DNA from 3 places in the Psychrobacillus sp. FSL K6-2365 genome. Region 2 is predicted to be linked to each of the others. Evidence: a T-box and tRNA genes for the amino acid it is inferred to sense, from the RefSeq annotation. Region 2 holds a T-box; the other regions hold tRNA genes.

Region 1 (7,265 bases), 2.5 Mb from region 2:
TTGTGAGGGAAGAACAAGTACGAGAGTAACTGCTCGTACCTTGACGGTACCTCATTAGAAAGCCACGGCTAACTACGTGCCAGCAGCCGCGGTAATACGTAGGTGGCAAGCGTTGTCCGGAATTATTGGGCGTAAAGCGCGCGCAGGCGGTCCTTTAAGTCTGATGTGAAATCCCACGGCTCAACCGTGGAAGGTCATTGGAAACTGGGGGACTTGAGTACAGAAGAGGAAAGCGGAATTCCAAGTGTAGCGGTGAAATGCGTAGAGATTTGGAGGAACACCAGTGGCGAAGGCGGCTTTCTGGTCTGTAACTGACGCTGAGGCGCGAAAGCGTGGGGAGCAAACAGGATTAGATACCCTGGTAGTCCACGCCGTAAACGATGAGTGCTAAGTGTTAGGGGGTTTCCGCCCCTTAGTGCTGCAGCTAACGCATTAAGCACTCCGCCTGGGGAGTACGGTCGCAAGACTGAAACTCAAAGGAATTGACGGGGGCCCGCACAAGCGGTGGAGCATGTGGTTTAATTCGAAGCAACGCGAAGAACCTTACCAGGTCTTGACATCCCGCTGACCGGCCTAGAGATAGGCTTTTCCCTTCGGGGACAGCGGTGACAGGTGGTGCATGGTTGTCGTCAGCTCGTGTCGTGAGATGTTGGGTTAAGTCCCGCAACGAGCGCAACCCTTGATCTTAGTTGCCAGCATTCAGTTGGGCACTCTAAGGTGACTGCCGGTGATAAACCGGAGGAAGGTGGGGATGACGTCAAATCATCATGCCCCTTATGACCTGGGCTACACACGTGCTACAATGGACGGTACAGAGGGTCGCAACCCCGCGAGGGTGAGCAAATCCCATAAAACCGTTCTCAGTTCGGATTGTAGGCTGCAACTCGCCTACATGAAGCCGGAATCGCTAGTAATCGTGGATCAGCATGCCACGGTGAATACGTTCCCGGGCCTTGTACACACCGCCCGTCACACCACGAGAGTTTGTAACACCCGAAGTCGGTGGGGTAACCCTTACGGGAGCCAGCCGCCGAAGGTGGGACAGATGATTGGGGTGAAGTCGTAACAAGGTAGCCGTATCGGAAGGTGCGGCTGGATCACCTCCTTTCTAAGGATAATATCGGAATACGAATCTTTATTCGTATCTTAACGTTTTGCAGTTCAGTTTTGAATGTTCATTTTTATATGAAGATTCAACTCTTGCTCCTGCGATTACTCGTCGCAAAGTGAGCAAACCTTTGTTCTTTGAAAACTGGATAAAACGACATTGAAACAATAAACAACAAGAAATTCTGTTGTGATTATTTACGTAATCACAACGTGTAAGACTTTTTAACTTTTAGGTTAAGTTAATAAGGGCGCACGGTGAATGCCTTGGCACTAGGAGTCGACGAAGGACGGCACTAACACCGATATGCTTCGGGGAGCTGTAAGTGAGCTTTGATCCGGAGATTTCCGAATGGGGAAACCCACTGTTCGTAATGGAGCAGTACATTTGCGTGAATACATAGCGCATCTGAGACACACCCAGGGAACTGAAACATCTAAGTACCTGGAGGAAGAGAAAGAAAAATCGATTCCCTGAGTAGCGGCGAGCGAAACGGGAATAGCCCAAACCAAGAGGCTTGCCTCTTGGGGTTGTAGGACACTCTACATAGAGTTACAAAGGAATGAGTTAGACGAAGCGATCTGGAAAGGTCCGCAGGATAGGGTAAAAGCCCCGTAGTCCAAAATTCATTCTCTCTTGAGTGTATCCTGAGTACGGCGGAACACGTGAAATTCCGTCGGAATCCGGGAGGACCATCTCCCAAGGCTAAATACTACCTAGTGACCGATAGTGAACCAGTACCGTGAGGGAAAGGTGAAAAGCACCCCGGAAGGGGAGTGAAATAGATCCTGAAACCGTGTGCCTACAAGTAGTTAGAGCCCGTTAATGGGTGATAGCGTGCCTTTTGTAGAATGAACCGGCGAGTTACGATTACATGCAAGGTTAAGTTGAGAAGACGGAGCCGCAGCGAAAGCGAGTCTGAATAGGGCGAATGAGTATGTGGTCGTAGACCCGAAACCAGGTGATCTACCCATGTCCAGGATGAAGGTAAGGTAACACTTACTGGAGGTCCGAACCCACGCACGTTGAAAAGTGCGGGGATGAGGTGTGGGTAGCGGAGAAATTCCAATCGAACCTGGAGATAGCTGGTTCTCTCCGAAATAGCTTTAGGGCTAGCCTCAAACGTTAGAATCTTGGAGGTAGAGCACTGTTTGGACTAGGGGCCCATCCCGGGTTACCGAATTCAGACAAACTCCGAATGCCAATGATTTATGTTTGGGAGTCAGACTGCGAGTGATAAGATCCGTAGTCAAGAGGGAAACAGCCCAGACCACCAGCTAAGGTCCCAAAGTATTTGTTAAGTGGAAAAGGATGTGGCGTTGCTTAGACAACCAGGATGTTGGCTTAGAAGCAGCCATCATTTAAAGAGTGCGTAATAGCTCACTGGTCGAGTGACGCTGCGCCGAAAATGTATCGGGGCTAAACAAATCACCGAAGCTGTGGATTGATACCTTTGGTATCAGTGGTAGGAGAGCGTTCTAAGGGCGTTGAAGTCAGACCGGAAGGACTGGTGGAGCGCTTAGAAGTGAGAATGCCGGTATGAGTAGCGAAAGACGGGTGAGAATCCCGTCCACCGTATGACTAAGGTTTCCTGAGGAAGGCTCGTCCGCTCAGGGTTAGTCGGGACCTAAGCCGAGGCCGATAGGCGTAGGCGATGGATAACAGGTTGATATTCCTGTACCACCAAACCACCGTTTGAGTAATGGGGGGACGCAGAAGGATAGGGTAAGCATGCTGTTGGTTATGCATGTCCAAGCAGTAAGGTGTGAATGTAGGCAAATCCGCATTCTGTAACATTGAGCTGTGATGGCGAGGACGTATGTCCGGAGTTCCTGATTTCACACTGCCAAGAAAAGCCTCTAGCGAGGTGATAGGTGCCCGTACCGCAAACCGACACAGGTAGTCGAGGAGAGAATCCTAAGGTGAGCGAGAGAACTCTCGTTAAGGAACTCGGCAAAATGACCCCGTAACTTCGGGAGAAGGGGTGCTCTTTTGGGTGCATAGCCTAGAAGAGCCGCAGTGAATAGGCCCAGGCGACTGTTTAGCAAAAACACAGGTCTCTGCAAAACCGTAAGGTGAAGTATAGGGGCTGACGCCTGCCCGGTGCTGGAAGGTTAAGAGGAGTGCTTAGCGCAAGCGAAGGTGCGAATTGAAGCCCCAGTAAACGGCGGCCGTAACTATAACGGTCCTAAGGTAGCGAAATTCCTTGTCGGGTAAGTTCCGACCCGCACGAAAGGCGTAACGATCTGGGCACTGTCTCAACGAGAGACTCGGTGAAATTATAGTACCTGTGAAGATGCAGGTTACCCGCGACAGGACGGAAAGACCCCGTGGAGCTTTACTATAGCTTGATATTGAATTTTGGTGCAACTTGTACAGGATAGGCAGGAGCCTTAGAGCCCGGAGCGCCAGCTTCGGAGGAGGCGTCGGTGGGATACTGCCCTGGTTGTATTGAAATTCTAACCCATACCCGTAACCCGGGTAGGAGACAGTGTCAGGCGGGTAGTTTGACTGGGGCGGTCGCCTCCTAAAGTGTAACGGAGGCGCCCAAAGGTTCCCTCAGAATGGTTGGAAATCATTCGAAGAGTGTAAAGGCAGAAGGGAGCTTGACTGCGAGACCTACAAGTCGAGCAGGGTCGAAAGACGGGCTTAGTGATCCGGTGGTTCCGCATGGAAGGGCCATCGCTCAACGGATAAAAGCTACCCCGGGGATAACAGGCTTATCTCCCCCAAGAGTCCACATCGACGGGGAGGTTTGGCACCTCGATGTCGGCTCATCGCATCCTGGGGCTGTAGTCGGTCCCAAGGGTTGGGCTGTTCGCCCATTAAAGCGGTACGCGAGCTGGGTTCAGAACGTCGTGAGACAGTTCGGTCCCTATCCGTCGTGGGCGTAGGAAATTTGAGAGGAGCTGTCCTTAGTACGAGAGGACCGGGATGGACACACCGCTGGTGTACCAGTTGTTCTGCCAAGAGCATCGCTGGGTAGCTATGTGTGGACGGGATAAGTGCTGAAAGCATCTAAGCACGAAGCCCCCCTCAAGATGAGATTTCCCATTACGCAAGTAAGTAAGATCCCTCAAAGACGATGAGGTAGATAGGTTCGGGGTGGAAGCGTGGCGACACGTGCAGCTGACGAATACTAATCGATCGAGGACTTAACCAAATTTTGTTTAACGTAACAATGTCGTTTATCCAGTTTTGAAAGAATAAATTTTTTATTAAATAACCCTTGAAAAATTCTACAGAGTTGTTATAATAAAGCATGTCTTTCAAAAGTATTCAAGTCTAGTGATGATGGCGAAGAGGTCACACCCGTTCCCATACCGAACACGGAAGTTAAGCTCTTCAGCGCCGATGGTAGTTGGGGGTCTCCCCCTGTGAGAGTAGGACGTCGCTGGGCTTGTAATAAAATTATATTTCCCATGGAGGATTAGCTCAGCTGGGAGAGCATCTGCCTTACAAGCAGAGGGTCGGCGGTTCGAGCCCGTCATCCTCCACCATATATTTACTCCTGCCGGAGTAGCTCAACTGGTAGAGCAACTGACTTGTAATCAGTAGGTTGAGGGTTCAAGTCCTTTCTCCGGCACCATTTTTAGAGCCATTAGCTCAGTTGGTAGAGCATCTGACTTTTAATCAGAGGGTCGTAGGTTCGAATCCTACATGGCTCATCACTTTTTAAGTGAATTATGTATGCGGGTGTGGCGGAACTGGCAGACGCACTAGACTTAGGATCTAGCGCCGCAAGGCGTGGGGGTTCGACTCCCTTCACCCGCACCATTTAATTTAATAACCGAGCGGAAGTAGTTCAGTGGTAGAACACCACCTTGCCAAGGTGGGGGTCGCGAGTTCGAACCTCGTCTTCCGCTCCAAAGATTCATTAAAGTGCCGGGGTGGCGGAACTGGCAGACGCACAGGACTTAAAATCCTGCGGTAGGTGACTACCGTACCGGTTCGATTCCGGTCCTCGGCACCACTTTTATGAAATATTGCGCTCGTAGCTCAATTGGATAGAGCACTTGACTACGAATCAAGAGGTTGCAGGTTCGAGTCCTGCCGAGCGCACCATATAACGGGAAGTAGCTCAGCTTGGTAGAGCACTTGGTTTGGGACCAAGGGGTCGCAGGTTCGAATCCTGTCTTCCCGACCAGTTATTACTTTTTGGGGCCTTAGCTCAGCTGGGAGAGCGCCTGCCTTGCACGCAGGAGGTCAGCGGTTCGATCCCGCTAGGCTCCACCATGAACATTGAAAACTGAACATGCAAAACGTTAAGACATACAGCCTATCAACTAACTTTGTTAGTCTGATAGCAAAACAATTTTGACATCATTTAATGATGATGCCAGCAAAACAAAATGAGCTTTTTAAGTTCTCTATTATGGAGAGTTTGATCCTGGCTCAGGACGAACGCTGGCGGCATGCCTAATACATGCAAGTCGAGCGAATGACGAAGAAGCTTGCTTCTTCTGATTTAGCGGCGGACGGGTGAGTAACACGTGGGCAACCTGCCCTGTAGATTGGGATAACTCCGGGAAACCGGGGCTAATACCGAATAATCCATTTCCTCACATGGGGAGATGTTAAAAGACGGCATCTCGCTGTCACTACAGGATGGGCCCGCGGCGCATTAGCTAGTTGGTGAGGTAACGGCTCACCAAGGCGACGATGCGTAGCCGACCTGAGAGGGTGATCGGCCACACTGGGACTGAGACACGGCCCAGACTCCTACGGGAGGCAGCAGTAGGGAATCTTCCACAATGGACGAAAGTCTGATGGAGCAATGCCGCGTGAGTGAAGAAGGTTTTCGGATCGTAAAACTCTGTTGTGAGGGAAGAACAAGTACGAGAGTAACTGCTCGTACCTTGACGGTACCTCATTAGAAAGCCACGGCTAACTACGTGCCAGCAGCCGCGGTAATACGTAGGTGGCAAGCGTTGTCCGGAATTATTGGGCGTAAAGCGCGCGCAGGCGGTCCTTTAAGTCTGATGTGAAATCCCACGGCTCAACCGTGGAAGGTCATTGGAAACTGGGGGACTTGAGTACAGAAGAGGAAAGCGGAATTCCAAGTGTAGCGGTGAAATGCGTAGAGATTTGGAGGAACACCAGTGGCGAAGGCGGCTTTCTGGTCTGTAACTGACGCTGAGGCGCGAAAGCGTGGGGAGCAAACAGGATTAGATACCCTGGTAGTCCACGCCGTAAACGATGAGTGCTAAGTGTTAGGGGGTTTCCGCCCCTTAGTGCTGCAGCTAACGCATTAAGCACTCCGCCTGGGGAGTACGGTCGCAAGACTGAAACTCAAAGGAATTGACGGGGGCCCGCACAAGCGGTGGAGCATGTGGTTTAATTCGAAGCAACGCGAAGAACCTTACCAGGTCTTGACATCCCGCTGACCGGCCTAGAGATAGGCTTTTCCCTTCGGGGACAGCGGTGACAGGTGGTGCATGGTTGTCGTCAGCTCGTGTCGTGAGATGTTGGGTTAAGTCCCGCAACGAGCGCAACCCTTGATCTTAGTTGCCAGCATTCAGTTGGGCACTCTAAGGTGACTGCCGGTGATAAACCGGAGGAAGGTGGGGATGACGTCAAATCATCATGCCCCTTATGACCTGGGCTACACACGTGCTACAATGGACGGTACAGAGGGTCGCAACCCCGCGAGGGTGAGCAAATCCCATAAAACCGTTCTCAGTTCGGATTGTAGGCTGCAACTCGCCTACATGAAGCCGGAATCGCTAGTAATCGTGGATCAGCATGCCACGGTGAATACGTTCCCGGGCCTTGTACACACCGCCCGTCACACCACGAGAGTTTGTAACACCCGAAGTCGGTGGGGTAACCCTTACGGGAGCCAGCCGCCGAAGGTGGGACAGATGATTGGGGTGAAGTCGTAACAAGGTAGCCGTATCGGAAGGTGCGGCTGGATCACCTCCTTTCTAAGGATAATATCGGAATGCGAATCTTTATTCGTATCTTAACGTTTTGCAGTTCAGTTTTGAATGTTCATATTAATATATGGAAATTCAAAGAGGGCCTATAGCTCAGCTGGTTAGAGCGCACGCCTGATAAGCGTGAGGTCGATGGTTCGAGTCCATTTAGGCCCACCATACCCTTTTTTTGTTTCGGGGCCTTAGCTCAGCTGGGAGAGCGCCTGCCTTGCACGCAG
Region 2 (7,265 bases):
CCCTTTAGGTCATTAAAATAGTACTCCCTATTATGTAAAAAAACAACTCTTATAATAACATAGCAGGAGAAGGAATGCGACATCACTCCCTCTCCTGCAGCCTAATTATTTTAAAAATTCGTCTATTTTTTGAAGATGTTCATCATATGTTACAGAAAAGTGATTAGTACCCTCTTTATCTGCTAAGAAATAAAAATAATCTGTATCACTTGGATCAAGTGCTGCCTCAATAGATGATTTACCTGCATTTGCAATAGGTCCAGGTGGTAACCCTGTATTTTGATACGTATTGTACGGATTATCAAACTCTAAATCTTCAAACAAAACACGATCTTTATGCGTACCTTTTGCATAAAGGACAGTTGGATCTGTTTGTAAAGGCATACCTTCTTCTATACGATTGTAAAAGACACTTGCTATGGTTGCTCGATCTGTTTGGGCTGTTGCTTCTTCCTCTAACAAAGATGCAAAAGTTAGTAACCAATGAACTGATTTCTCTTCTGCTTGCAAAAGGTCTACGTACGACGTTACAACTTTATCAGTATTAGCAAGCATTGTATCAACGATTGACTCTATAGAAGGATTTTCCTCAAAAAATGGATAGGTGGCAGGGAAAAGATATCCTTCTAATGCATAGCGCACATTTTCTCCTTTAATCTCTGCTCCTAAAACATTTGGATATTTAATCATCATTCTATCAACAAATTCCTCGCTCGTTACGAGCTTAAAGAAATCATCTGCAGAATGCTTTGTGTTTTTTTCAACTACTTGTCCAATTTGCTCGATCGTTAATCCTTCAGGAATAGTCAACGAGAAAACTGGTTCTCTGTATACTTTACCAGATTTTAAGCTTTCAATAATTTCGTCTAAAGTCATTGCCTTTGTCAAACTATACTCTCCAGCCTGAAATTGAGATTCATTGTTGAACTTTGCATAATACTTGAAGATTTTAGCGTTTTTAATAATTCCGCTTTTTTCCAACTCACTGGATATAGAATCTAATCCTGATCCAATTGGGATGTCCACAGTTATGGTCTCTTCAGAGTTAGGATCTAATGGGAGTAGAGCTGATTCTACATAGTTATAGACAATTAAACCACCTATTCCCCCAACGACAATTATAAGAAAAGTAATAATTAAAACAATTTTTCTAACAAGTTTCACTTCTTTTTTCTTATTTTTCATTTTATTAAACATAATATCTTTTTTTGTTTCATTTCCCACGGGTTCTCCCCCTTATCTCCATCTCATTATACAAGAAAACATATAAAAGAACAAAAGCCCAAGTACTCTCTAAACAGAAACCAATTTCTATTGTTTTCGATGAGTCTTGGACAGACTTTTTGCGATATTATTACCGATGATGCTGATTACTCTCCTGCAATTCTTAGAAACAGGAAAGTACGCTTTTGGATAACTAATACTTTTCTATCGGTAAGTCGCTTCTTTGGTCATCAATATACCTTGATAATTGGAACTATGTAAAAAAGAACTAAGCAAAGAAAAAGGTGAATGAGGCTTCCCTCATCCACCTTGAATAGATAATCTTATTCTTCGTCTTCGTCTTCTTGCTCATCTAAAAATGTACTTAACATTTCTTCGATCATATCCCATTCAGCATCAGATTCAACAGGAAGTAATTCTCCGTCTTCTCCATCTTCATTAGGAGTGAAAGATGATGCATGAATTTCGATTTCTTCATTTTCATCTTCTTCTGCTCCTATTGGATAATAAAGTACATAGGATTTTCCATATTCGTCTGATTCAAATGTGAATAGCACGTTACAAAGTTGTTCATTTCCATTCTCATCTACAATTGTAATATTTTCTTGACCGTGGTCCATTTGCAGTCACCTCATCTATTTTTTCTATCAAGATAGCCTTGTAAAATCATTACAGCAGCCATCTTGTCGATCACTAACTTACGTTTCTTACGACTTACATCAGCATCTATTAACATACGTTCTGCAGCCATCGTTGTCAATCGTTCATCCCATAATGTGACTGGGAAATGATATTTCTCGGTTAATAGCTTAGCATATTGTTCAGAAGCTTCAGCACGTGGACCAATAGAATTATTCATGTTTTTCGGAAATCCAACAACAAACTCTGTTACATTATGCTCTTTCACGAGTTCATCAATTCGTTCTAGACCAAACTCAAAACTTTCTTCATGTATCTTTATTGTTTCAATACCTTGAGCAGTCCAACCTAGTGCATCACTAATTGCCACTCCAACGGTACGAGAACCAACATCTAAACCCATAATTCGCATCGTTAAGCCTCATTATTTTTTTTAATATAAAACTTCACTAGTTCTTCTAATATTTCATCTCGTTCAAGCTTTCGAATCATATTTCGTGCATCTTGATGGCGAGGAATATAAGCTGGATCACCTGACAATAGATAGCCTACAATTTGATTGATAGAATTATACCCTTTTTCTTCTAGTGCAGAGTGAACTTGGATCATAACATGTTTTACTTCTTGTTCCATCGATTCTTCAGGGAAATTAAATTTCATCGTTTTATCAAAAGAGCTCATGATCAGCACCTCGCTTTCCATTTTTAATGAATAAACTAATGTATCTATTGTATTAGTATACCCTATTTTGGAAATAATTTAAACAGATTTAATATATTCCAACACAGAACTTAATGCATTTTCTAGTTTACTTGCATCTTTAGCACCAGCCATGGCAAAGTCCGGTCGTCCTCCACCTTTACCTCCGCATTGCTCTGCTACTAGTTTGACGATATTTCCAGCATGATAGTTCCCACCAACTATATCCTTTGTTACTCCTGCAGAAATCATTACTTTATCCCCATCAACTGCACCTAAAACAATGACTGCTTTTTCAAGCTTTTGTTTTAAATCGTCCATCATTTGACGTAATTGGTTATTATCTTTCGCATCTACTTTTACAGATAACACAGTTACATCATTTACTTTTTGTGCTGATGATAGGACAGAAGAAGCTTGGCTATTTGCTATTTTTGCAGAAAGTGACTCATTGTCTTTTAGAACATTTTTTAGCTCTTGTAATGTTTGAGAGACCTTATTCACTAAATCTTTTGGCTGTGCCTTCAATAAGTTTGCTGCTTCGCTTAATATATGTTCTTCTTCTTTGACTATTTCATAAGCGCCTTTACCAGTTACAGCTTCAATACGTCTAGTACCTGCCCCGATTCCACTTTCTGAAAGGATTTTAAAGAATCCAATTTCTGAAGTGTTCTGAACGTGAATACCGCCGCATAGCTCTAATGAGAAATCTCCCATTTTTACTACCCTTACAATATCACCATATTTTTCGCCGAATAATGCCATTGCTCCCATTTGTTTTGCTTCGTCAATATTATGAAAACCAGTAACTACCGGGATATTATCCCACACTTTTTCATTAACTATACGCTCTATTTGTTCAAGTTCTTCTGTTGTAACTTGTCCAAAATGAGAAAAGTCAAAACGTAAACGATCAGGGCCAACATAAGAACCAGCTTGGTTTACATGTGTCCCTAATACATCTTTCAAGGCTTGATGCAAAATATGTGTAGCTGAGTGATTTTTAATCGTATGTCCGCGAAGTGAATTGTCGACAGTTGCCACTACTTCAGCATCTGTAATAATCTCACCTGACTCAATAACTACTGTGTGCAGATTTTGTCCATTTGGAGCTTTTTGGACATCTTTTACATATCCTTTAAATGTATCATTTTCAATTACACCATGATCGGCAATTTGCCCACCACTTTCAGCGTAGAAAGGTGTTTTAGTTAATACTACTTTCACTTCTTCTCCTTCATGAGCTGATTTAACTAATACTTGATCACGAACTATTGACGTAACTTTAGTAGATATACTCATCGTGTCATATCCGATAAATTCACTTTCATCATGTAGATTTCCAAATACTTCGGATTGCACCTGCATAGAATCTATATTTTGTCTTGCGGCACGAGCGCGCGAACGTTGTGCTTCCATTTCCGACTTAAAGCCATCATGGTCAACAGTCATGTTTGCTTCTTCTGCATATTCTTCCGTTAATTCAATTGGGAAACCATACGTATCATATAGTGTGAATGTTGTAGTTCCGGGGATGTAAGATTCACCTTTAGCTTGTTGTTCTTCAATAACCTTTTCTAATATAGCTAAACCATCATGTAATGTTTCATGGAATCGTTCTTCTTCAGTTTTAATAACACGCATGATGAAATCCTGTTTTTCTGTTACTTCTGGATAGAAGTCTTGCATAATTTTCCCTACAACTGGAACAAGTTCATGTAAAAATGGCTTTTCAATTCCTAATTGTTTTGCAAAACGAACTGCTCTACGAAGTAATCTTCTAAGGACATACCCTCTTCCTTCGTTTGACGGTAATGCACCATCTCCAATTGCAAATGCAACTGTACGAACGTGGTCAGCAATTACTTTAAATGCAGTATCATCGACTTCATTTGCACGATACGACTTTCCAGAAATCTGTTCTGTTTGGCGAATAATTGGTATGAATAAATCAGTATCAAAATTTGTTGGAACATCTTGTACCACACTAGCCATACGCTCCAGACCCATGCCAGTATCAATATTTTGTTTTGGTAACGGTGTGTACGTATTATCTGGATTATGATTAAATTCTGAGAACACTAAATTCCAAATTTCTAAATATCGTTCATTCTCTCCACCTGGATATAACTCAGGGTCGTTCATATCATTTCCGTAGCTTTCTCCACGATCATAAAAAATCTCCGAGTTCGGACCACTTGGACCTTCTCCAATATCCCAGAAATTACCTTCTAAACGAATAAGTCTCTCTTCTGGAATTCCGATTTCATCCTTCCAAATATTATATGCTTCTTCGTCCTCTGGATGAATTGTAATAGATAATTTTTCTGGTTCAAAAGCAATCCATTTAGAATCTGTTAAAAACTCCCAAGCATAATGGATCGCTTCTTTTTTAAAGTAGTCGCCAATAGAAAAGTTCCCTAGCATTTCAAAGAAAGTATGATGTCTAGCTGTTTTTCCAACATTTTCAATATCGTTTGTGCGAATAGATTTTTGTGCATTCGTAATACGAGGATTTTCAGGAACAACACGTCCGTCAAAATATTTTTTTAATGTTGCTACACCACTGTTGATCCAAAGTAATGATGGGTCGTTGATTGGTACAAGTGGAGCTGAAGGTTCCTGTGAATGTCCTTTTTCCATAAAAAAGTCTAAATACATTTGTCTAATTTGAGCACCTGTTAATTGTTTCATGTTTAGTTCCTCCTAATGATTTGTATTTGTGATTGGTAGACGTTGATAATTTTAATATTCGGATCGGCTTTCGGTAATAAAGATTTTGTTCCGTTAAAGGGAGCCTAGATAGAAATTTCTATACGAATATGAGCAGCCGGACGCTACGCTAGCTTCTAAACATAGAAGTGCGTTGTAACGGAAATCAACAGCATTACTTTACTTCACTAAAGCCAAAACAAATAAAAAAAGCCCTCATCCCTAAAAAAGGGACGAAAGCTGTTGTTTCGCGGTACCACCCTAGTTACACAGTAGAATTCTACTATGTCTCTCAAGAAGCCTTAACGCGGCCAGACGACAGGTTTTAACTGCATTCAAGAGTAGCTTTCCTATATGTTAGATCAGTGAATTCTTTCAGCCAAGGAATCCATCTCTAGTCAGCTAACAATTAGTACTTTCTCCGTCAACATTTTACTATATGCAATTGATTATAAAAAACAAATTGCTTTGTGTCAATTGTCTGTATCCATAAATTGATACGGATTGACACCATTCATACCTACTAAAGGATCTATCATATGATAATTTTCAGCAGTTAGATAGGTGACGTCCTTTTGAGTCACTTCCGATTCTTTAACTATTTCTTTTCCCTCTTGTTGCCCTGATTCTTCTACATTGGATAAACGTTCTTTTAAAGTAGTCAATCTTTGAAGATCATCAGTTCTTTCTACTCCAAACTTAAATACTTCTGGATCCCCACATAATATTAGAAAGTTTTTAGCTCGTGTTATTCCTGTATAAAGTAAATTTCTTCTTAACATCTTCATATAACTTCTTGTTATAGGCATAATAACCGTTTGAAATTCACTACCTTGTGATTTATGAACTGAACAGCAATAAGCTAAAGTAAGCTGATTCAAATCATTTTTTTCGTATGTTACTTCATTTCCATCAAAAGAAACTATTAACATTTCTTTTTTCTCGACTGTTTCAGCAGCTCTGAAAATACTAATGACTTCCCCCATATCTCCATTAAACACGTGGCTCTCTGGTTGATTGACTAGTTGAAGAACTTTATCCCCAATACGATAAATAGTTTCACCAAATACCATTTCTTTTCGCTTTCCATCTGTATTCGGATTAACCATTTCTTGAATCATTTTGTTAAGCGCATCAATACCGGCCGGGCCTCTATACATAGGTGCTAAAACTTGCATATCACGAATGGATAGTCCTTTGGATAAAGCACTTTTTAATACTTGTTCTACTACTTTCGGAATTTGTTCGGTAGAAGCCTTAATGAATGAACGATCCTTTGTCTTGTCTAATAGAGATGCCGGAACCGTCCCTTGCTTCATCTCATGGGCAAGTTCTATAATCGAGGATCCCTCTGCTTGGCGATAAATATCCTTTAGTTCAACAGTTGGAATTCGTTTAGAGGCGAGTAAGTCCTTTAATACTTGCCCAGGTCCTACTGGCGGAAGTTGATCTTGATCTCCAACAAAGATCACTTGCGCATCTTTCGGAATAGCTTTTAATAGTTGGTGTCCTAACCATGTATCTAACATAGATGTTTCATCAATTATAATTAGTTTGCCTTCGATTTCTTTACCTTCAACGTCTGCATCTTCTTGACCAGTAAATCCTAATAATCTATGAATAGTCATAGCAGGTAATTCTGTCGATTCACTTAGGCGTTTAGCAGCTCTACCAGTAGGTGCGGCTAATACTACAGGGAATGGTTTCTTGTCCTTTATCCATTCCTTCGGATCTAACGAAAGTCCATGTAGTTCTGCATATAGTTCGACAATCCCTCGTACTACGGTTGTTTTACCCGTACCAGGACCGCCAGTAAGTAATGTAACGCTTGCATTTAACGCTGTCTCAATTGCATTAATTTGTGTCGGGGCATATTGCACTCCTAAGCGTTCTTCAATACTTCCAAGATGCTTTTTCATCTCAGCTAATGGAAATTGATGATGTGTATCATTTTCAGCTAGGAGAGTTTCTATTTTAGAGCCAATTCCAAC
Region 3 (7,265 bases), 1.5 Mb from region 2:
TGTTTAGCAAAAACACAGGTCTCTGCAAAACCGTAAGGTGAAGTATAGGGGCTGACGCCTGCCCGGTGCTGGAAGGTTAAGAGGAGTGCTTAGCGCAAGCGAAGGTGCGAATTGAAGCCCCAGTAAACGGCGGCCGTAACTATAACGGTCCTAAGGTAGCGAAATTCCTTGTCGGGTAAGTTCCGACCCGCACGAAAGGCGTAACGATCTGGGCACTGTCTCAACGAGAGACTCGGTGAAATTATAGTACCTGTGAAGATGCAGGTTACCCGCGACAGGACGGAAAGACCCCGTGGAGCTTTACTATAGCTTGATATTGAATTTTGGTGCAACTTGTACAGGATAGGCAGGAGCCTTAGAGCCCGGAGCGCCAGCTTCGGAGGAGGCGTCGGTGGGATACTGCCCTGGTTGTATTGAAATTCTAACCCATACCCGTAACCCGGGTAGGAGACAGTGTCAGGCGGGTAGTTTGACTGGGGCGGTCGCCTCCTAAAGTGTAACGGAGGCGCCCAAAGGTTCCCTCAGAATGGTTGGAAATCATTCGAAGAGTGTAAAGGCAGAAGGGAGCTTGACTGCGAGACCTACAAGTCGAGCAGGGTCGAAAGACGGGCTTAGTGATCCGGTGGTTCCGCATGGAAGGGCCATCGCTCAACGGATAAAAGCTACCCCGGGGATAACAGGCTTATCTCCCCCAAGAGTCCACATCGACGGGGAGGTTTGGCACCTCGATGTCGGCTCATCGCATCCTGGGGCTGTAGTCGGTCCCAAGGGTTGGGCTGTTCGCCCATTAAAGCGGTACGCGAGCTGGGTTCAGAACGTCGTGAGACAGTTCGGTCCCTATCCGTCGTGGGCGTAGGAAATTTGAGAGGAGCTGTCCTTAGTACGAGAGGACCGGGATGGACACACCGCTGGTGTACCAGTTGTTCTGCCAAGAGCATCGCTGGGTAGCTATGTGTGGACGGGATAAGTGCTGAAAGCATCTAAGCACGAAGCCCCCCTCAAGATGAGATTTCCCATTACGCAAGTAAGTAAGATCCCTCAAAGACGATGAGGTAGATAGGTTCGGGGTGGAAGCGTGGCGACACGTGCAGCTGACGAATACTAATCGATCGAGGACTTAACCAAATTTGTTTAACGTAACAATGTCGTTTATCCAGTTTTGAGTGAACAAACACTCTATATATGAGGGTTTCAAGATACAAGCAGTGCTAGGAAACAAGTGAGAGAAAGAAGGAACGTACTAACGTACGTGACTGACAGATCGAATGAAGTTGACAACGCAATGCGCCGTATATTGAAAGCCGAATGAGTCTAGTGATGATGGCGAAGAGGTCACACCCGTTCCCATACCGAACACGGAAGTTAAGCTCTTCAGCGCCGATGGTAGTTGGGGGTCTCCCCCTGTGAGAGTAGGACGTCGCTGGGCACCAAGAAAAAGTCGTTACCGAGAAATTGGTAGCGGCTTTTTTTGTATAAATAAGCCGTAGGCAGTCTTTCTCTATAAAAAAGTATGCGAGAAAGTAGAGGGGCAAAGAGTTCGAGGAAGCAAACGAGAGAGACTCGGAGCGTATAACATACGCGAGAATTGAACGAGAGCGGCTGACGAAGAAATCTGCCGACCATCTGCTTTCGCAGCCCGAACACGGAAGTTAAGCTCTTGCGCCGCTGGTAGTTGGGGGTCTCCCCCTGTGAGAGTAGGACGTCGCTGGGCACCAAAGAAAAAGTCGTTACCGAGAAATTGGTAGCGGCTTTTTTTGTATAAATAAGCCGTAGGCAGTCTTTCTCTATAAAAAAGTATGCGAGAAAGTAGAGGGGCAAAGAGTTCGAGGAAGCAAACGAGAGAGACTCGGAGCGTATAACATACGCGAGAATTGAACGAATGCGGCTGACGAAGAAATCTGCCGACTCATAGGTATTATATAGAGTATTTATCATAATTACGCTATGATAAGATCGTTGTTAATTCCTAAACTGTTCACCAAGGCACTTATTTCTCATCACATTAGTAGAGTGCTTACATACATAGGAAAGAGTACAAAATTAAAAAGAATACTTTTTTTCAATTCTTCAAATACAGACTTGAATTTTTAAGAAGAGTTGCTATAATTATATTTGTACTTTAAATAGGTATACGTTCCGAAGTAGCTCAGTGGTAGAGCAATCGACTGTTAATCGATCGGTCGTAGGTTCGAGTCCTACCTTCGGAGCCATTTTTTTGTCTTTGCTTCCATAGCTCAGTAGGTAGAGTGCTTCCATGGTAAGGAAGAGGTCACCGGTTCAAATCCGGTTGGAAGCTTCACTACAAATTATTTAAGGAAAAAACTTGTCTTAATGTCAGATATATGATATTATAGTTCTTGTCTGGTTTTTACATAAATGAGGAATAGTTTCACTTGAATGAATAATAGTAGTTCGAGATGGAAAGCTATACTGTACCAGCATTCATAAAACCCAGGAGGATTAGCTCAGCTGGGAGAGCATCTGCCTTACAAGCAGAGGGTCGGCGGTTCGAGCCCGTCATCCTCCACCATTATATTTATACGTAGCTTTGGAGGGGTAGCGAAGTGGCTAAACGCGGCGGACTGTAAATCCGCTCCTTAGGGTTCGGCGGTTCGAATCCGCCCCCCTCCACCAGTTTATTGGGGTATAGCCAAGCGGTAAGGCAATGGATTTTGATTCCATCATGCCCTGGTTCGAATCCAGGTACCCCAGCCAATCGTTTTTAAATTTCAAATAGCATGGGGCCTTAGCTCAGCTGGGAGAGCGCCTGCCTTGCACGCAGGAGGTCAGCGGTTCGATCCCGCTAGGCTCCATAAATAGTATAGTTAAACTCTTTCAATCAAAAGTTGAAAGAGTTTTTTTGTATAAAAAATGCTTTTCAAAATAGAGTAGTTTCCTTTATGATGAAATAAAAAAGTGAGGTGTACGATTTGACTGAGACATTAATCTATGGGGATGTGACTTTACGCCCGCTTCTAGTTTCAGATTGTGAACTATTGTGGGAACTTTATGAACCAGAGATATTTGAATTTATGTTAAATAGGATTGAAAGCAAAGAACAGCTAGAAAAGTGGTTGTATGCTGGTATTCATCAAATGAATGTGGATAGCACTGCTTTGGCATTTGTAGTTGAAAATACAAACACAAAAGAAATTATGGGGACCACTCGTATTTATGCGATGGATCAGTCGAATAATAGTTGCGAGATAGGTTCTACTTTCTATGGAAAACAATATCAGCGTACACATGTAAATACAACCTGCAAGTATATGTTGTTAAAGTATTGCTTTGAGCAAATGGGTATGAGTCGAGTTCAGTTTAAAACAGATGAATTAAATCTATCCTCTCAACGGGCAATCGAACGAATTGGCGGCGTAAAAGAGGGTATACTGCGTAATGAACGAATACGATCTAACGGGTCTGTTCGAAATGCGGTTGTATACTCTATTATTGAAAGTGAATGGTCGGAAGTGAAATACAAGCTTGTTCAATTAATGAATAAATATTCGTAATTATGCTTGGTTGAGCCAAACACCCTTTAGCATTTACAATGGGAGTAACAACTTAAGGGGGTATAAAATAATGAGTAAATTAAACATTTCAATTATAGGGGTTCCAATGGACCTGGGTCAAAATAGACGAGGCGTCGATATGGGACCAAGTGCAATACGATATGCGGGTGTAGTAGAAAGACTTCAAGAGCTTGGGCACTCCGTAGATGATGTTGGGGATATTGCGATTGGAAGAAGAGAGACATCTCAAAACACGAAATTACGTAATCTAGAAGAAGTAGTTGCAGCGAATACAATACTTGCTAATAAAGTTCATGATATTATTGGAGAAGGTAATTTTCCGATAGTACTTGGTGGTGATCATAGTATTGCTATAGGAACACTTGCAGGGTTAGCAGATCGTTATGACAACCTAGGAGTCATTTGGTATGATGCTCATGCCGATTTAAATACAGCTGAAACATCGCCTTCTGGAAATATCCATGGGATGCCACTTGCTGTAAGTATTGGCTTAGGTCATGAAGCGCTTGTGAATATTCGAGATTTTGCTCCGAAGATTAAACCAGAGAATGTCGTGATTATTGGTGCTCGTTCGGTTGATCCGGGAGAACGAGATCTTATTAAAGAAAAAGGGATTAAAGTATTCTCTATGCATGAAATTGACAAGCTTGGAATGTCGGAAGTAATGACTCAAACAATTCAGTATTTCAAGGATCGTAAAGTTGATGGGGTTCACCTTTCACTCGATTTAGATGGTTTAGATCCTTTATATACACCTGGGGTAGGAACTCCAGTAGCTGGAGGTATTACATACAGAGAAAGTCATTTAGCGATGGAAATGCTATATGCTTCAGAGATGGTTACTTCAGCTGAATTCGTAGAAGTAAATCCAATTCTCGATGAAAAAAATAAAACGGCTGATGTAGCGGTTGGATTAATGGGTTCACTATTAGGGGAAAGTCTTGTCTAAAAATTTTTTTTGTAATTAATAGTGCTCAAAATAGAAAGTTAAAACAAGTAAGGTATATCTCTGATAAGAAAAAGCGGACATCTAGTCTGCTTTTTTCTTTTTGAAAATCCACACAAAGATGGAAATGTTTGATAATATTAAGATATACAAAAAAAATGAAACCTGTTGATACCTTCATACGTATAGGTAAGACAGCCGCATGGAGCGGGGGCGAAATACACGATGGATGCGTTAGTGAACAAACGAATAAAACAGATATTAAAAGGCGATAAAGACGCATTCGCGGAGATTGTCGACCTGTATCAGCATAGGTTATATCAAGTATGTTATAGGATGCTTGGTAACCGTCACGAGGCAGAGGATATAGCTCAAGAGGCATTTGTCCGTGCTTTTATTAATATTCATACGTTTGATCAAAAAAGAAAATTTTCAACTTGGCTGTATAGAATTGCGACAAACTTATGTATTGATCGTATTCGGAAAAAGAAGCCGGACTACTACTTGGACGCTGAAGTAAGAGGTACAGAAGGTCTTGATATGTACTCACAAATAGCAACGTCTGATGAACTTCCTGAAGAAGAACTCATGAAGCTGGAACTACAGGACCGAATACAGTATGAAATTAGTAGACTTCCTGATAAATATAGATCCGCTATCGTATTAAAATATATGGAAGAATTATCTCTGCAAGAAATAAGTGAGATATTAGATCTGCCACTTGGAACAGTTAAAACAAGAATTCATAGAGGACGAGAAGCGCTTAGAAAACAGCTAAGCAGACAGCCTCATATCTAAAATAGGAGGGAATCAAGATGAATGCATGTCCAGAACGAATTGTTCACTTTATGCACGAATATTTAGATGGTGAAATCAGCCGTGAACATGAGCTGGAACTTAAATCTCATTTGCAAGCATGCGAAGCCTGTCAGGCACATATGCATGAGTTAAGTGATGTTGTTGCTTTCGTCAAAGGGGCTGCTCATATAGAAGCGCCAAATGATTTCAATCATTCTGTTATAGCTAGGTTACCGAAAGAAAAATCCCACGAAGGAGTAAGTAAATGGTTGCGACGTCATCCAGTACTTACAGCTGCTGCAATGTTCTTATTATTGATGAGTAGTGCACTTTTTACGAATTTTAATGATGAACAGCAGTTCTCCTTTACAAAACAAGAAAACGTTCTAGTAGAAGGAGAAACGGTTATTATACCTGAAGGACAAGTCGTTAAAGGTGATTTGGTTGTTCGAAACGGGGATGTTCAGATTGATGGAGAATTAGATGGAAACCTAACCATTATTAATGGTACTGCATATATGGCTTCAACCGCAAATATTACTGGCACTAGTGAGGAAATCAATGAAGCCTTTGACTGGCTATGGTACAAAATCAAAGATGGTGCAAAGGAAGTCGTTTCATTCTTTGAAAAAGATGAGACTAAATAACAGTAAGTCTATCCATATATATTTTGGGTAGACTTTTTTGATTCCAAAAGCGAGGGATTTTCGTAATTATGTTATACTTATCTAGAATGGATAAGTGATGAAAAGTGGGGGATGCCACATGTCGTTTATGGAGCAATTTACAGACCTAATGCCAGTAAACGTTATTGTAAATATTTTGGATGTCTTATTTGTATGGTTTGTTATTTACAAAGTTATTACCTTGATAAAAGGAACTAAAGCAGTTCAATTATTAAAAGGAATCTTTGTCATTGTCATTGCACGTGTTGTGACGGACTTTTTTGGCTTAAATACACTTGATTGGCTGTTGGATCGAGTAATTGAGTTTGGATTTTTAGCAATCATTATTATATTCCAGCCAGAAATAAGAAGAGCACTTGAGCAGATTGGTAGAGGTAAGTTATTCTCTAGAAGCACAATGCAATTGGAAGAAGAGCAAGGTCGCCTTATTACTGCGATGACGAAATCGATTAGTTATATGGCAAAAAGACGAATCGGAGCACTCATCTCCATAGAGAGAGAAACTGGTTTGACAGATTATATAGAAACGGGGATCCCGTTAAACTCCTATATTACATCAGAGCTTCTTATTAATATATTCATACCGAACACTCCACTACATGACGGAGCCGTTATTATAAAAAAAGATACCATTGCTTCAGCAGCCTCTTACTTACCTTTATCAGAAAGTCCTTTCATATCGAAAGAGCTAGGTACGAGGCATCGAGCTGCAATTGGCTTGAGTGAAGTGACGGATGCTATAACGATTGTTGTATCAGAAGAAACTGGTGCGATTAGTTTAACCTCCAATGGAGATTTACGAAGAGATTTATCGATAGCAGAATTTGAGTCCCATTTAACTCGCCTTTGGTTCCCGAAGGAGGAGCAGGTAACTTCTTCTAAATGGCTATGGAGGGGGAAACAAAATGGATAAGATGATGAACAATCCCTGGTTCTTGCGAATAATTGCATTAGTATTAGCAATTGCACTTTTTATAAGTGTGAGAAGTGAATTGGAAAGTGATAATACAAATGCAAGCAGCAAGGATGTTGATGTTATTCGTGATATACCTCTAGAGGTTTATTATGACGATGATAACCTAGTAGTTACCGGACCACCAAAGACAGTTAACGTCAACGTAGAGGGGCCAAGACAATTGGTGTTATCGGCAAAACTAATGAAAGACTTTAAAGTATTTGTAGATCTTAGAGATCTAACTATAGGTACTCATCGGGTCCCGATAGCTACGGAAAACTTCCCAGAAAATTTAAATGTTCGAACAGATCCGGTTTATGTCGATGTTGTAATTGAAGAACGTATTT

The links. A T-box is a leader RNA that pairs with one kind of tRNA and senses whether it is charged. The one in region 2 lies ahead of alaS (alanine--tRNA ligase), so its partner is inferred to be a tRNA-Ala.
Region 1: it has a tRNA-Ala gene. The T-box ahead of alaS (alanine--tRNA ligase) is inferred to sense a tRNA for this amino acid. The anticodon was not compared.
Region 3: it has a tRNA-Ala gene. The T-box ahead of alaS (alanine--tRNA ligase) is inferred to sense a tRNA for this amino acid. The anticodon was not compared.

The regions. Positions count from the first base shown of each region.
Region 1 is NZ_JBBOOO010000001.1:93,449-100,713, forward strand. It holds rRNA gene MKY29_RS00445 (16S ribosomal RNA) at 1-1,108, shown strand, start outside; rRNA gene MKY29_RS00450 (23S ribosomal RNA) at 1,343-4,271, shown strand; rRNA gene rrf (5S ribosomal RNA) at 4,393-4,508, shown strand; tRNA gene MKY29_RS00460 (tRNA-Val) at 4,533-4,608, shown strand; tRNA gene MKY29_RS00465 (tRNA-Thr) at 4,622-4,697, shown strand; tRNA gene MKY29_RS00470 (tRNA-Lys) at 4,704-4,776, shown strand; tRNA gene MKY29_RS00475 (tRNA-Leu) at 4,801-4,885, shown strand; tRNA gene MKY29_RS00480 (tRNA-Gly) at 4,903-4,977, shown strand; tRNA gene MKY29_RS00485 (tRNA-Leu) at 4,993-5,081, shown strand; tRNA gene MKY29_RS00490 (tRNA-Arg) at 5,097-5,173, shown strand; tRNA gene MKY29_RS00495 (tRNA-Pro) at 5,179-5,255, shown strand; tRNA gene MKY29_RS00500 (tRNA-Ala) at 5,269-5,344, shown strand; rRNA gene MKY29_RS00505 (16S ribosomal RNA) at 5,481-7,035, shown strand; tRNA gene MKY29_RS00510 (tRNA-Ile) at 7,130-7,206, shown strand; tRNA gene MKY29_RS00515 (tRNA-Ala) at 7,224-7,265, shown strand, end outside.
Region 2 is NZ_JBBOOO010000001.1:2,638,227-2,645,491, forward strand. It holds gene mltG (endolytic transglycosylase MltG) at 106-1,224, opposite strand; gene MKY29_RS13180 (DUF1292 domain-containing protein) at 1,548-1,844, opposite strand; gene ruvX (Holliday junction resolvase RuvX) at 1,856-2,275, opposite strand; gene MKY29_RS13190 (IreB family regulatory phosphoprotein) at 2,278-2,544, opposite strand; gene alaS (alanine--tRNA ligase) at 2,623-5,256, opposite strand; T-box leader at 5,501-5,711, opposite strand; gene recD2 (SF1B family DNA helicase RecD2) at 5,748-7,265, opposite strand, start outside.
Region 3 is NZ_JBBOOO010000001.1:4,110,555-4,117,819, reverse strand. It holds rRNA gene MKY29_RS20840 (23S ribosomal RNA) at 1-1,125, shown strand, start outside; rRNA gene rrf (5S ribosomal RNA) at 1,311-1,426, shown strand; tRNA gene MKY29_RS20830 (tRNA-Asn) at 2,136-2,210, shown strand; tRNA gene MKY29_RS20825 (tRNA-Thr) at 2,224-2,296, shown strand; tRNA gene MKY29_RS20820 (tRNA-Val) at 2,455-2,530, shown strand; tRNA gene MKY29_RS20815 (tRNA-Tyr) at 2,551-2,634, shown strand; tRNA gene MKY29_RS20810 (tRNA-Gln) at 2,641-2,715, shown strand; tRNA gene MKY29_RS20805 (tRNA-Ala) at 2,741-2,813, shown strand; gene MKY29_RS20800 (GNAT family N-acetyltransferase) at 2,922-3,512, shown strand; gene rocF (arginase) at 3,583-4,482, shown strand; gene sigW (RNA polymerase sigma factor SigW) at 4,705-5,277, shown strand; gene MKY29_RS20785 (zf-HC2 domain-containing protein) at 5,295-5,924, shown strand; gene cdaA (diadenylate cyclase CdaA) at 6,043-6,876, shown strand; gene MKY29_RS20775 (CdaR family protein) at 6,869-7,265, shown strand, end outside.